Regions from separate parts of the Providencia sp. 2.29 genome, predicted to be linked through region 2. Evidence: predicted binding sites of a transcription regulator. Region 2 holds the regulator's gene; the other holds the start of a gene.
What was found. The regulator sigma-54, encoded in region 2, starts transcription at its own class of promoters, with help from an activator protein. The targets are predictions, from matches to a motif close to GTTGGCACANNTTTCGCTNT.
Positions count from the first base shown of each region.

Region 1: glnA (glutamate--ammonia ligase) is a predicted target of sigma-54. The motif match lies at 2,527-2,546, and genes of this name have one in related genera.

Region 1 is NZ_CP065420.1:289,935-297,813, reverse strand. It holds gene typA (ribosome-dependent GTPase TypA) at 1-1,158, opposite strand, end outside; gene I3B46_RS01260 (PadR family transcriptional regulator) at 1,588-2,241, shown strand; gene glnA (glutamate--ammonia ligase) at 2,668-4,077, shown strand; gene glnL (nitrogen regulation protein NR(II)) at 4,250-5,299, shown strand; gene glnG (nitrogen regulation protein NR(I)) at 5,309-6,754, shown strand; gene I3B46_RS01240 (LysR family transcriptional regulator) at 6,767-7,645, opposite strand; gene ampC (class C beta-lactamase) at 7,840-7,879, shown strand, end outside.
Region 2 is NZ_CP065420.1:3,812,577-3,820,455, reverse strand. It holds gene pmbA (metalloprotease PmbA) at 1-478, shown strand, start outside; gene rnk (nucleoside diphosphate kinase regulator) at 675-1,085, opposite strand; gene npr (PTS phosphocarrier protein NPr) at 1,274-1,546, opposite strand; gene rapZ (RNase adapter RapZ) at 1,546-2,397, opposite strand; gene ptsN (PTS IIA-like nitrogen regulatory protein PtsN) at 2,566-3,033, opposite strand; gene hpf (ribosome hibernation promoting factor) at 3,294-3,581, opposite strand; gene rpoN (RNA polymerase factor sigma-54) at 3,604-5,049, opposite strand; gene lptB (LPS export ABC transporter ATP-binding protein) at 5,095-5,820, opposite strand; gene lptA (lipopolysaccharide ABC transporter substrate-binding protein LptA) at 5,826-6,374, opposite strand; gene lptC (LPS export ABC transporter periplasmic protein LptC) at 6,358-6,951, opposite strand; gene kdsC (3-deoxy-manno-octulosonate-8-phosphatase KdsC) at 6,967-7,527, opposite strand; gene kdsD (arabinose-5-phosphate isomerase KdsD) at 7,540-7,879, opposite strand, start outside.

The sequences.
Region 1 (7,879 bases), 1.0 Mb from region 2:
TGGACGAGAAACACCTAACTCAAAGCCTTCACGACGCATGTTTTCGATCAGAACTGACAAGTGCAATTCACCACGACCGGAAACTCGGAATGCATCTGGATCTTGAGTTTCTTCAACACGCAATGCCACGTTGTGCACTAGCTCTTTGTTCAAACGGTCAAGGATCTGACGTGAAGTCACATATTTACCTTCACGACCACAGAATGGTGAGGTGTTAACACAGAAGAACATGCTCACGGTTGGTTCGTCGACCGCCAATGCTGGTAACGCTTCAACATTACCCACATTACAGATAGTGTCTGAAATGTTTAGTTCACCTAAACCCGTCAGAGCAACGATATCACCTGCTTCTGCATGTTGAGAATCAATACGTTCTAAACCTAAGTGAGTCAGAACTTTACCGATTTTACCGTTACGTGTTTTGCCTTCGCTATCGATAACTGTCACTTGTTGGTTTGGCTTAACAGTACCACGTTTGATACGACCAATACCGATAACACCTAAGTAGCTGTTGTAATCTAGTTGTGAAACTTGCATCTGGAAAGGCCCTTCCAGATCAACTTTTGGTGGCTCAACATATTTGACAATTGCTTCATAAAGCGGGGTCATGTCTTCTGCCATATCTGTATGGTCAAGACCCGCGATACCGTTTATTGCTGACGCGTAAACGATAGGGAAATCAAGCTGTTCATCCGTTGCGCCTAAGTTAACGAATAAATCGAATACTTGGTCAATAACCCAATCAGGGCGTGCACCAGAGCGGTCAACCTTATTGATAACAACAATCGGTTTTAAGCCATTATCGAACGCTTTTTGGGTAACGAAGCGTGTTTGTGGCATAGGGCCATCAGTGGCATCAACCACCAGCAGAACGCTGTCAACCATTGACATAACACGCTCAACTTCTCCACCAAAGTCGGCGTGACCTGGGGTATCTACGATGTTGATGCGATAGTCATTCCATTTGATAGCGGTATTTTTGGCAAGGATAGTAATACCACGCTCTTTCTCCAAGTCATTGGAGTCCATAACACGCTCATCCACAGTTTCACGTTCACCGAACGTGCCTGATTGCTGCAATAATTTACCAACCAGTGTTGTCTTGCCATGGTCAACGTGAGCGATGATGGCGATATTTCTTAAGTTTTGAATTGACAAGGATTTTTACCGTTTAATTGACAGGAAAGGAATATGCTTTATAGAGCCTAACTATAAAACTGCAAAATAGGAAGCATACTTTCTACGTTAATTTGCTGTTATTTTACACGTTTTTCCGCGCAAGTGGAATAAATGTGAATTTCATCACTGTATAAAAAGTTTTTAACTAAAAAACATTTAGTTGCGTAACAACTACGGAATATCTCAAAAAATAACTGGTATCAATACTGAGAAATCACAAAGTAACAGAATAATACGCTATATTTTAAATTTTAACAGCCGTAAAAAAGAATAAAAAATAGAAATTCTTCTACTAACTCCCTCTTTCACGCTTTTTTCTGTAATTTAGATATATCTAAATTGACCAATTAGATATATCTAATTATATTTGTTCTCGTAAATTCGATATATCTAATCAAGGAGAATTATATGCGAATTCATTGTTGCCGTCATGTTTATCATTCACGCCATGAAGACGGTCATGGACACCAATGTTGCCACGGCGAAGGTCGTCATGGTCATGGCGAAGGTTGCCATGGTCGCGGTGAGGGACGTGGGCAGGGTGGTGGTCGCCATAGAGGTCGTGGATTACGCCGTTTATTTGATCATGGTGATTTGCACATTATGGTGCTTTCATTAGTGGCTAAAAAACCTAGCTATGGCTATGAAATTATCAAAGATATCCAAGAAGCCTCAAATGGCCTTTATGTACCAAGCCCAGGTGTTATTTATCCAACGCTAACACTACTCGAAGAACAAGGTTTCCTTGAGTCAGAAGTGGTTGAACGTAACCGTAAAAGTTTCAAAATCACGGCAGAAGGTGCAGCACATTTAAAAGCGAATCAAGAGACAGAAACCATTATTTTCCGTAAATTAGCCAAAGCGCGTGATATGCAGCACGGCGGTAATTTATCTGAAGAAATCGAAATGGCTGTCAGCCGTTTTAAAGCGCTCTTGCGCCATAAAATGGTTTTAAAACAATTAAGTGAACAACAAACTCGTCAAATTGCGCAAATCATCAATGATGCCGTACAGCAAATTGAGCAAGTCAACATTTTATTAACTGATAACATTGATGAATAAAAAGCGGGTTGGTTAATCATTTATTTTATCTAAATGGCCTTGTGTTTTGACGTCAAGCACAGGGCTAACGGTCAAAGCTCCCCCTCTCTACTAGCCATTAATAATGACTTTACTTTGGCACGGCAAAACCTTTGTGTAGCCGCTAATCCTCGCTTTTTATTACTAAAGCACCAATATAGTGCACTCCACATAGAAAATGCACCATATTGGTGCAATAATTCACATGTACTCTCCTACTAATTTGTCATAACGGCGTAACACTCCATATTTAGGCTATTTTAAAAAGTTGGCACGTTTTTCGCTTATACTTTTATGTGAGAAGTTACACCTTGATTAACTGATGCTGAAAAGCCAGAAATAATTGCAAAAAGTAACGCAACTGTATGTGGTTATTTTGCAGACCCGACCTGACCAGGAGAGCCGACGATGTCCGCAGAACACGTTTTATCGCTGATAGAAGAGCACAAAGTAAAATTTATTGACATGCGTTTTACTGATACCAAAGGTAAAGAGCAACACATCACCATCCCTGCTCATCAAGTCAACGAAGACTTCTTTGAAGAAGGTAAAATGTTTGATGGTTCATCAATTGGTGGCTGGAAAGGCATTAACGAGTCTGACATGGTGCTAATGCCAGATCCATCCACTGCAATGCTCGACCCATTTTTTGCCGACCCAACTTTGATCATTCGTTGCGATATTCTTGAGCCAGGCACAATGCAAGGTTACGACCGTGACCCCCGCTCTATTTCTCAACGTGCAGAAGATTTTTTACGTGCCAGCGGTATTGCTGACACCGTGCTGTTTGGGCCAGAGCCTGAATTCTTCATCTTTGATGATATTCGTTTTGGTAACAGCATGCACAGCAGCTACTATCACATTGATGATATTGAAGCGGCTTGGAATACTGGTACAAAATATGAAGGCGGTAACAAAGGCCACCGTCCGGGTGTAAAAGGCGGTTACTTCCCAGTTCCCCCCGTCGATTCTTCACAAGACCTCCGTTCTGCGATGTGTACCACCATGGAAGAAATGGGCTTAGTCGTTGAAGCTCATCACCATGAAGTGGCTACCGCAGGTCAAAACGAAGTGGCATGCCGCTTTAATACAATGACCAAAAAAGCAGACGAAACACAGATTTATAAATATGTCGTGCACAATGTTGCCCATGCTTACGGTAAGACGGCGACCTTTATGCCTAAGCCATTAGTCGGTGATAACGGTTCAGGTATGCACTGCCATATGTCACTGTCAAAAGATGGTATTAACCTATTTGCAGGCGATAAATACGGTGGTTTGTCAGAAATGGCGCTTTACTACATTGGCGGCATTATCAAGCACGCACGCGCACTGAATGCCTTCACTAACCCAACAACCAACTCGTATAAACGTCTGGTTCCGGGCTTTGAAGCACCAGTTATGTTGGCTTATTCTGCACGTAACCGCTCTGCATCTATTCGTATCCCTGTGGTTGCAAGCACCAAAGCGCGTCGTATTGAAGTGCGTTTCCCTGACCCAGCAGCCAACCCATACTTAGCGTTTGCTGCGCAATTAATGGCGGGTCTTGATGGCATTATCAATAAAATCCATCCGGGCGACGCCATGGATAAAAACCTATACGACCTGCCACCAGAAGAAGCAAAAGAGATCCCAACAGTGGCTGGTTCACTAGAAGAAGCCTTGGCTGAGCTAGATAAAGATCGTGAATTCTTAATTCGCGGTGGTGTATTCACCAACGATGCAATTGATGCCTATATCGAACTACTCCGTAGCGATATTCAACGCGTTCGCATGACCCCGCATCCATTAGAATTTGAAATGTACTACAGTGTGTAACACGCCGTTCCACTGCTAGTCTTTGTTGCCGTGAAACATTTGCCCCATCTCTGATGGGGCCTTTTCTCCTACTTTCAGTGGTATCATTTTATTTACGGCACCGTTATTCAAATTGCAGCTTTGTTGGGTAAATCAAGTATAATGCACCAAAATAGTGCAGGAGCAGAATTACATGAAAGCCGAACATTTGCCAGCACCGGAACATATTCTTGATTCACTGTTAAACAGCGTCTTAATCGTTGATTATGACCTTGTGATCCATTATGCCAATCATGCGGCTTTACAAATACTTGCCCAAAGCCAACGTAAAATATATGGCACCCCATTACCTGTACTTTGCAATTATTGCTCCTTAAATGATGAGCTAATGTTAAATAGCTTAAAAGAGGGCCATAGCTTCACCGATAACGAAGTTACGCTCGTTTTTAATAATCATTCCCATGTTATGTCGTTAAGTGCACAGCCTTTCTCTGCTCAGTTTATTTTGTTGGAACTGTCTCAATTAGATAGCCAACGCAGGCTCAGCCAAGAGCAGGTACAAAATGCTCAGCAATTGGCAGCAAGAGAGCTGATCCGGGGTTTGGCTCATGAAATAAAAAACCCATTAGGCGGCTTAAGAGGCGCTGCACAGTTGCTTTCAAGGGCATTACCTGACCCAAAACTGAATGAATATACGCAAGTTATTATTGAACAAGCCGACCGATTAAGGGCATTAGTCGATAGATTACTTGGCCCTCAATACCCTGGGCCAAAAACACAACAGAGTATTCACCACAGCGCTGAAAATATCGTGCGCCTTGTGTCATTAGAGAAGCCCGAAAATATCACGTTAATACGCGATTATGACCCTAGTTTGCCTGATCTTGAGTACTATCCCGATCAAATTGAACAGGTTCTACTCAATATTATCCGTAATGCGTTACAAGCACTTTCCGATACGGGTGGCACAATAACGCTACGCACTCGCACAGCATTTCAGGTCATGTTACAAGGGGAGCGTTATCGCTTAGCCGCTCGTATTGATGTTGAAGATAATGGCCCAGGTATTCCACCCGCTATCCAAGATACGTTGTTTTATCCTATGGTAAGTGGTCGCGAGGGCGGAACAGGATTAGGCTTATCTATCGTTCACAGTTTAGTGGATCAGCACGCTGGGAAAATTGAATTTACCAGTTGGCCCGGTCATACCGAATTTTCTATTTATCTACCAATTAAAAAATAGGGGATAACAATGCAGCAGGGAAAAATCTGGGTTGTTGATGATGACAGTTCTATTCGTTGGGTGCTTGAGCGCGCCTTAAATAGTGCCTCTTTTCATTGCACCTGCTTTGACAGTGCCGATGCTGTTCTTGCCGCTTTAGAGCATGATTGCCCTGATGTTTTGTTATCAGATATTCGTATGCCGGGTATTGATGGTTTAGCCTTACTTAATCGACTAAAGCAGTCGCACCCATCGCTTCCCATTATTATTATGACGGCACACTCTGATCTTGATGCAGCGGTAAATGCTTATCAATCGGGGGCTTTTGATTACCTACCTAAGCCTTTTGATATTGATGAAACCGTCGCTTTAGTCGAACGCGCCTTGAGCCATAGCCGAGAACAAAACCACCTCGAACGTGATTCTAAACAGAAAACGGAGAGTGTCTCTTCCACCATGATAGGTGAAGCTCCTGCTATGCAAGAGGTTTATCGGATCATAGGTCGCCTCTCTCGCTCATCCATTAGTGTGCTGATTAATGGTGAGTCCGGTACAGGTAAAGAATTAGTTGCACATGCACTGCATCAGCATAGCCCTCGTGCCAACGGCCCTTTTATTGCTCTCAACATGGCGGCTATTCCTAAAGATCTCATTGAGTCAGAGCTATTTGGTCATGAAAAAGGGGCCTTTACTGGCGCCACACAGGTTAGGCAAGGCCGTTTCGAGCAAGCTAATGGCGGCTCACTATTTCTTGATGAAATTGGCGATATGCCTCTAGATATACAAACACGACTATTGAGAGTTCTTGCGGAAGGGCAATTTTATCGTATCGGCGGTTATACTCCGGTAAAAGTCGATGTGCGTATTATCGCAGCAACACACCAAAATCTAGAAAAACGTGTTAAAGAGGGGCTATTCCGTGAGGATTTATTTCATCGCTTAAATGTCATCCGTGTACAGCTCCCACCATTACGTGAAAGAACAGAAGATATCCCACGTCTTGCCCATTATTTTTTACAAAATACTGCCAAAGAGCTCGGTGTCGATAGTAAGGTACTACATCCAGATAGTGAACATATTCTGCAACGCTATCATTGGTCCGGTAACGTGAGGCAATTGGAGAACGTTTGTCGCTGGTTAACGGTTATGGCGGCTAGCCAAGAAATTCTACCGCAAGATTTACCAGAGGACCTGTTGGATAGCCCACAACCGGACGATGCTAGCGAGGAGCCAGCAGCACGTCAGTCTGTCACAAGTCATCATCCATCATGGTTTGAACTGCTCGAGCAGTGGACACACAGTGCATTAGCTGAAGGTAAAGAAAACTTATTAGCTCAAACCGTCCCTCTAATGGAGCATACCATGCTAAATTGCGCCCTCAAATATACGAATGGGCACAAACAAGAAGCGGCTCGTTTATTAGGTTGGGGGCGAAATACTCTCACCCGCAAATTAAAAGAGTTGGGTATCGAGTAAATCACCACAGGCTTATTTCTGCACCTCTGCAAGTAGCCAATGACGAAAGATAGCCATTGCAGGGGTTGTCGGTCGTGATTTCAATCGACTCAGCCAATATCCCCCTAAAGTGACGCTAATATCAAACGGTTGAACCAATGTACCGGCGCTCAATTCGTGCTCGAACATACAACTTGGAGCCAGCGCCACGCCATCCGTTAACAGCGCAGCTTCAACCATTAAGCGCGAAGAGTCGAAAATTGGCCCTTTCACTCGCCATGGCTCAAGCTCTGCTGCTATCTGCCATTTTTCCCATTCGTCTTTACGATAAGAGCGCATCAAACTGTGATCTTTTAAATCTAATGGATGAGTTAACTTATTGGCCACTTTTTCAGAGCACAGTACGGTATGAGCCGCTGAAAATAGCGCCGTATTTTCTGCTAATGGCCACAATCCTTCCCCAAAACGGATCGCAAAATCAACCCCCTCGGCTGCTAAATTAACCACGTTATTGTGCGTCATGATGCGCAAATCGATATAAGGATACAATGCAGCAAAAGCGGGTAAGCGTGGTAATAACCAACCTACTGCAAACGTACCGACAACGGAGACACTCAAGACTTCATGGTAATGCCCATCTTCAAATTGTTGTAACAATGACTCTATTTGGTCAAATGAGCGGCTGAGTACAGGAAGTAAAGCCAACCCTTCATCGGTCAGAGCCAGCCCCCGAGGTAAGCGAATAAATAGCTCAAGTCCAAGCTGCTCTTCCAGCAAACGTACCTGCTGACTCACAGCGGCTTGGGTCACATTCAACTCCAGCCCTGCTCTTGTAAAGCTTAGGTGCCGCGCTGAAGCTTCAAATGCTCTCAACGCATTCAAAGGGAGACGATGACGATAATTCCCTGACATAAGTTTTTCTTTTACCTCATCGAATTTTATATCGTTTCAAATCAGAATTTAAAATAGGCATACTCTTTGCTCATCATCGGACAATACGGTATTAATCAATGCCTCAGCATCTAAGGCATGTGGAAATTAGAATACCTGAATTTTAATTATCAATAACTAAAACTTTTACTTTAATGGATAACTCTATGAAAAATATTTTTCGTCAGGGGCGGCTTTTTATCGCCTTAAGTTTAG
Region 2 (7,879 bases):
TGAACAGCCGCATTTAATCGGTGGATTAGCGTCATCGCCATTCGACAGTGAAGGGGTTCGCACCACTGAGCGCAATATTATTGAAAATGGTGTGTTGCAAACGTGGCTAATGACCTCTTATTCAGCCAGAAAGTTAGGCTTGCAAAGTACAGGGCATGCTGGAGGGATCCATAACTGGCGTATTGCTGGTCAGGGGCTGTCATTCGAAGCATTGCTAAAACAAATGGGAACAGGACTGGTTGTTACTGAACTGATGGGGCAAGGGGTCAGTGGGATCACCGGAGATTATTCACGTGGTGCTTCCGGTTTTTGGGTGGAAAATGGTGAGATCCAATATCCTGTCAGCGAGATCACAATAGCAGGTAATTTAAAAGATATGTGGGCAAATATCGTCACGATTGCCGATGATATTGAAACTCGCAGTAATATTCAGTGTGGCTCTGTATTGTTACCTGAAATGAGTATTGCGGGAGAGTAATTTGCTCAAATGAATAAGGCACTCCTTTTGAAGTGCCTTATCAATAAACAGAATAGATTTATTTTTTGCCTGATAAAGTGGCTTCAAGCGCTTTGCCTGCAAAGCCTATCGTGGGAAACCCATTTTTTATTCTGTTAACGTCAGCCTGCTTATTTAATACATTGATGTTATTGCTAAGTTAGGCGATTTTATACCATTAACGATGGTATTCACCCGCGGCTTCTGGCTGATAAATAATTTCGAGTACTCTTACGCGTGTTTCAACACCATTAGGCAATGCCCAACTGATCTCATCATTAACATGCAGACCAAGCAAAGCCGCACCGATTGGCGCCATAACAGAGAGCTGCTCAGCACTATCTTTTAAAGAGGCTGGGTAAACTAAAGTGCGTGTGCGTTCTTCATTGCTAATCAAATCAAGAAAACGCACCGTACTGTTCATTGTGACGACGTCAGCAGGAATTTCCTGTGGTGACAGGATGTCTGCACGATCAAGTTCATCATTCAGTGCGTCAGCAACTGGGGTACCCGCATAAGCTGCTTGTTCCAACAGTGCATCTAGGCGTTCTGCATCTAAATCATTGATAATAATTGTTGGCTTTGTCATACCACACTCCAATAGAGACGTACAAAGCAAACACCCCCCACCCAATAAGGTAGGGGGTGTCGCTGTGATAAAATTGTATAAAATATTAGGCTCTTCAAGCTCCAAAAGGAAGAGATCATGATCACGATCTTTGAGCCAATACTTGTAAAATTATTGATATTTAGTTCATAAATAAATGGTGGATTATACTAGCTTTCATCAAATCCACTTTCGAACAGGTTAATAATCGCGGATAAAGCCTGATCCTCATCAGGGCCGCTAACCTCAATATCAATGGTACTTCCTTGCTCTGAGTCTAACATCAACATCGCAATAACGCTATCGGCCTCAGCCTCAATCTGATTATTATTGCGTAAAATAACCTTAGAGTTAAATTTTTTAACTAATTCATAAAGTAACATTGCCGGCCTAGCATGCATACCAAGCCGGTTTTTTAATGTGATTGTCGCTTTTAAGGTCATTACTTGCGTTTTTCTAGGGTTCTGTGGCGAGATTGTACATTCTTACCACGAGAACGGAAGTAATCAGCTAATTGCTCAGCGACATAGACCGAACGGTGTTTCCCTCCGGTACAGCCGATTGCCACCGTGAGGTAACTACGGTTATTGGTCTCAAGCATAGGCAGCCATAATTCAAGGTAGCTACGTGTTTGATAAATAAAGTTGTGTACCTCTGTGTGCCTATCGAGGAATGCGGCAACAGGGCGATCGAGGCCTGTCATTGGGCGCAATTTCGGATCCCAATGTGGGTTCGGTAAAAAGCGCACATCGAAAACATAGTCTGCATCGATAGGAATACCATGTTTGAAACCAAAAGATTCGAATACCATGGTTAGCTCTCGTTCACGTTTACCCATCAAACGCGTTCTGAGCATCTCGGCTAATTCATGGACTGACATTTCTGAGGTATCAATCACTAAATCAGCGCGTGACCGTAAAGGCTCTAAAAGCTCATTTTCTTCATCGATAGCACTTTCAAGTGACAAGTTTTTGCTCGAAAGTGGATGTAATCTACGAGTATCACTATAGCGGCGAATTAATGTGTTGCGATCGGCATCCAGAAATAGCAATTGCGGCGAAAAGCTAGAAGGTAATCTACCTAAAGCCTCTTCAAAGATTTCTGGGTTGTCAGGCATATTACGCACATCAATGCTCACAGCAGCTGAAATATTACGATCTGCGAGTGAATTGGCCAGTTCTGGAAGCAGCACAACCGGCAGGTTATCCACACAATAGAAACCCATATCTTCCAGCGCACGTAAGGCAACGGATTTTCCCGAACCGGAACGGCCGCTGACAATCATCAGCACCATGAGCTAACTCCCTTTTGTTTCTTTTCGGTGATCATAGGACCCCGATAGTTGAATAGATCGTTTGCTTACTTATCAGAACATCACAGTCTATGTCAGTACAGCTATATAGAAAATATCAAAATTTCATAGACATGTAACCCTGTGATGACGAAGTTATTTAATTATAGGCTACTCAGTAATAATACTATATAACTCTGCATCGCTTTGTGCCGATCTCAGACGCTTACAAAGAGATTTGTCGGCTAATTTTTTCGCGATTAATGATAAAGTGTGTAGATGCGTTTTACACTGATCTGCGGGCACTAATAGCGCAAAAAGCAGATCAACAGGTTGGTTATCAATGGCATCGAAGGCGATTGGCTCTTCCAGATGCAAAAAAACACCAACAGCTTGTGTATGTTCACCTTCTGCTAGCTTGCCGTGAGGGATGGCGATTCCTCCGCCAATACCTGTTGTTCCTACTTTTTCTCTGGTGAGTAAAGCTTCAAATACCGTGTTTTCCGGTAATCCCAACTCTGCGGCAGCCAGTTCACTAATAATCTCAAGTGCTCTTTTTTTACTAGTACAAGTAAGGTTATTGCGTGTACAAGCTGAAGATAATACGGCGCTTAATTGGATTTCTATATCACTGTTCATTTTATTGTTCACTTAGGACTACAAAACCAGATGGTGTATGCCACCATCTGGTTTAAGCCATTTATTAGTTATACACCACAGTATGATTTGGGATTGTTGTTAACAAACTGAGAACGCATACTGTTGTTCGCGTTGTTTCATACGTTGAAAACCAACCGTTTGGCTTTCGACGCTTATTTTTACAATCCCTAATGACCGCCACTAAACATTGAAGGTCTGGTGAAGGCCTGAAATCAACCTGTGATTTCACCATAAATGTATTAGTGTTGTCTCAGTTTTTCTTTATGTTTAGTTAATTGGCGTGACAGTTTGTCTACCAGTTGGTCAATTGCAGCGTACATATCACTTTCTTCCGCTGACGCATGGAGTTCAGCACCATTAACCTGCACAGTTGCTTCAGCAATTTGCTGAACTTTTTCAACTTTCAGAATGACTTGAATACCGTTAATGCGATCAAACAATTGTTCCAATTTTCTGATCTTTTTCTCAACAGTTTCACGTAATGCAGGGGTGACTTCAATATTGTGTCCAGTAATCTGAAATTCCATACAACCTTCCTTATTTTATCAATTAAACCAACTGTTTGCGTTGGTTTGAGGGCGGAATAGATAACGATTCACGGTACTTAGCGACAGTTCGACGTGCAACCTGAATGCCCTGTTCGGCTAGCATGCTTGTCAATTTACTGTCACTTAATGGTTTTGCTGGGTTTTCAGCAGCAACCAGTTTTTTCACTAACGCACGTATTGCCGTTGAAGAGGCTTCACCTCCTGTATCGGTACTGACGTGGCTAGAGAAAAAATACTTCAACTCGAAAATTCCTCGCGGGCTATGGAGAAACTTTTGAGTTGTCACTCTCGAAATCGTTGATTCGTGCATATCCACTTGATAAGCAATATCTGCCAATATCATGGGTTTCATGTACTCTTCACCGAACTCAAAGAATTCTTGTTGTTGCTCTACAATACAAGTCGCCACTTTTAACAAAGTTTCATTACGGCTTTCTAAGCTTTTTATCAGCCATTTGGCATCTTGTAAGTGACTACGAATATATTGTGAATCACTTTCGTTCACGGAATCTTTTATCAAAGAAGCATAGTGATTATTGATACCTAATTTAGGGATGCTATCTGTATTTAATTCAACTTGCCAGTGCCCGTTGATTTTTTTCACCAAAACATCGGGAATAACATATTCCGACTCTCCGGTATTGATAGATTGGCCCGGTTTAGGGTTCAACGTCAATATCAGGTCAATAGCGGTTTTTAAAGCATCCTCTTTTAGACGGGTGAGTTTACTGAGCTGGCGAAAATCACGATTAGCCAGTAAATCAATATGTTGACTAATAATCAACCGAGCCTCATCTAGCCCGTCAGTATCTTTTGGGTAAAGGGATAGCTGGATCAATAAGCACTCTTTTAGATCTTGTGCTGCCACACCAAGCGGATCAAAATGCTGAATGCGTTTTAAAACAGCGACCACTTCTTCAAGTGTGATATCTGGGTTATTGATACCTTCGTGGATCTCTTTTATTGGCGTTGTCAGATAGCCAGAATCATCAATTGAGTCAATAATCGCGGTAGCAATCGCTCTGTCTGTGTCTGTAAAAGGCGTTAATTCAGATTGCCATAACAAATAGTCTTGCAGCGTCTGTGTGGTTTCCCCTTGATAGACGGGTAACTCATCAAAGCTATAGTCATTATTTGTACCCGATGGCGTACCCGCAGTATAAATTTCATCCCAATTCGCATCCAAAGGAAGCTCATCTGGCATATCACTTTTTTCAAGGGCATCTTTAGTATCGATTTCACTGCTGTCAGTATGAATATCGAGACTATCAAGGGAGTCTAAGTCAGAGGTGTTTTCTTCTTGTTCCAGAAGCGGGTTAGTTTCTAGGGCGAGTTGGATCTCTTGTTGTAGCTCAAGCGTAGAAAGTTGCAACAGACGGATAGCCTGTTGCAATTGAGGAGTCATTGCAAGTTGTTGACTGATTCTGAGCTGCAAACTTTGCTTCATGAATGTGCTTTTATCTCCACCTCAATTGAATGCTTAACCAATGACTTACAACCGGAAACCTTCCCCTAAATATACCCGTTTTACTTGTTCGTTTTCTAGGATCATTTCAGGTGTGCCATGAGCAATTAAGTGCCCTTGACTGACAATATAGGCTCTTTCACAAACATCGAGCGTTTCACGTACGTTATGGTCAGTGATGAGTACTCCTAAGCCATAATCACGTAAATGTTGGATAATTTTTTTAATATCTAATACCGAAATCGGGTCAACACCTGCAAACGGTTCATCTAATAGAATAAATTTCGGGTTTGCTGCTAATGCACGAGCAATCTCTACGCGGCGACGTTCCCCACCAGACAACGATTGGCCAATGCTATCACGCAAATGGGTAATGCTAAATTCTTCCATTAACTCTTCTGCACGCTCTTTGCGTTGCTCAGTGTTGAGGTCATGGCGTATTTCTAGCACTGCCATTAGATTATCATAAACACTCAAACGACGGAAAATCGACGCCTCTTGAGGAAGATAGCCAATACCACGGCGCGCACGTTCATGAAGCGGAAGGAGACTAATATCTTCACCATCAATGGTAATTTTGCCTGCATCCCGCTGGACGATGCCGACGACCATATAAAAGGTGGTCGTTTTTCCCGCACCATTAGGGCCTAAAAGACCAACAATTTCGCCAGATTTCACCTCAAGGCTAACATCTTCAACGACCTTGCGTTTTTTATAGGCTTTTGCCAGATTCTCTGCGGTTAATGTCGCCATAACGATTATTTACTCTTTCCGTTGTTTGCCGCTGGGCCTTTTTCTTGTAGCTGTGATGGCAATAATACTGTCGTGACACGTTTCCCTTTGTCACTAAACGCTTCCATTTGCTGCGTTGGCACGATATAGGTGATCTTATCACCTTTAATATTACTGTCTAACTGCTCAAGATAAGCATTGCCAGTTAATGTGAGGAGCTCTTTATCCACCTCATAGCGTGCTTTTGACGCTCGGCCTTTAATTGGCTTACCATCATCTTGTAATTGATAGAAGGTCACTGGGTTACCAAACGCTTCTATCGTAATTTTATCTGAATTACTGCTAGGGCGCGTCACAACCACCTTATTTGCTCGGATATCAATAGAGCCTTGCTTAATAACGACATCATCAGTAAATGTGGTGACATTTTTTTCTAAATCAAGGGATTGCTTGACTGAATTAATCGTCATTGGCTGTTGCGTGTCAGTTTTTAATGCAGAAGCTGGTACGCTAAGAGCAAAAATTGCGCTGGCAACGGCTCCTTGAATAAAACGCTTTTTATTTACTTGATTCATTTTTTTGCTCTTCTTTTTGTAGCACGTAATGTGTTTTTACATCTTCAATTAACTCTGCGGTTCTTGAGCGCAGGTTACCGCGCATTTTTAGACCGGTAGAATTAAGGCCTTGCCCGATAATAGTGACTTTGTCATCTGATGAAACATCTTGTGTTATCAGGTTAACGACGGCACTTTGGGTTGAAATCCGTTGGATTTGGGAATCCGGGCTTAAACTATCGGCCTGTACATCGTTATACAGATAGAGCACTCTATCATTTGTTAACTTGGCTTTTAGCGCCCGTACAGTCCAAGTGGGTACACCGACTTCGTTGTATGTTGTTAAAACAGGGTTAGCAAACCAAGTGATTTTTTCAGCCGTATAATTATCAATTTTATCTGATACTAATTTATAGGCCAAATCACCCGCTGGATTATAGACAAATGTCACTGAATCATCGGTTTGATAATTAGGTTGGCTGTTATCAAGGACACTGTTTGTGGGCGTGTCTGTGTCAAGACCGGCAAGGTTCCAGCCGATCAGACCAAGTGCTATCAATGATAACAGGATAATTAACCACTTTTTAGCGTTACTCATGGGTGTCTTTATTCTTTAAATCGATAAGCCTTTAGCTTCTTCCAGTTTATTTTGCGCTAGAAGGATGAGGTCGCAAAGTTCACGTACCGCCCCTTTACCCCCACCAAGACGTGTGACGTAATCTGCCTTTGGTAGTAATAATGGATGTGCATCAGCAACCGCTGCCGATAGCCCAACTTTTGCCATAACAGGCCAATCAATAAGGTCATCCCCAATATAGGCCGCTTCTTCTTCTGTTATCTTCAGTGTATCTAACAGTTCATGATACGCCAAAAGCTTATCGCTTTGACCTTGGTAAAGATATGTAATCCCTAATGTCTTCGCGCGATCTTCAAGCAATTTGGCTTTTCGACCGGTGATAATCGCCACTTCGATACCAGAGGTGAGTAAGCAGCGAATACCGTATCCATCACGGACATTGAAGGCTTTGAGTTCTTCGCCGTTATTACCCATATAAATCAGTCCGTCAGACATAACACCATCGACATCACAGATTAATAATTTAACTTTAGCGGCTTTCTGCAATACTGTCTCGGCGACTGGGCCATAACAGGTATCCTGATAGTGCGGATCCATAATCATTCCTTTTTATACCACGCCTGCTTGTAAGAGGTCGTGCATATGCAAGACACCCACTAATTTATTACCTTCAGCAACCATTAACGAAGTAATATGTTTAGACTGCATTAGGTTGAGTGCTTCTACTGCTAGCATATTCTGTGACACTCTAATTCCACCACGGGTCATTACATCGGCGATTTTGGCATTATTAAGATCGATGCCCATGTCGAAAATACGACGCAAATCACCGTCGGTAAAAATACCAGCAATATTCATTTCGTCATCACAAATAACCGTCATCCCCAATTTTTTGCGAGTAATCTCAATTAAAGCTTCACGTAACGTTGCTGTTTGAGGAATATGCGGA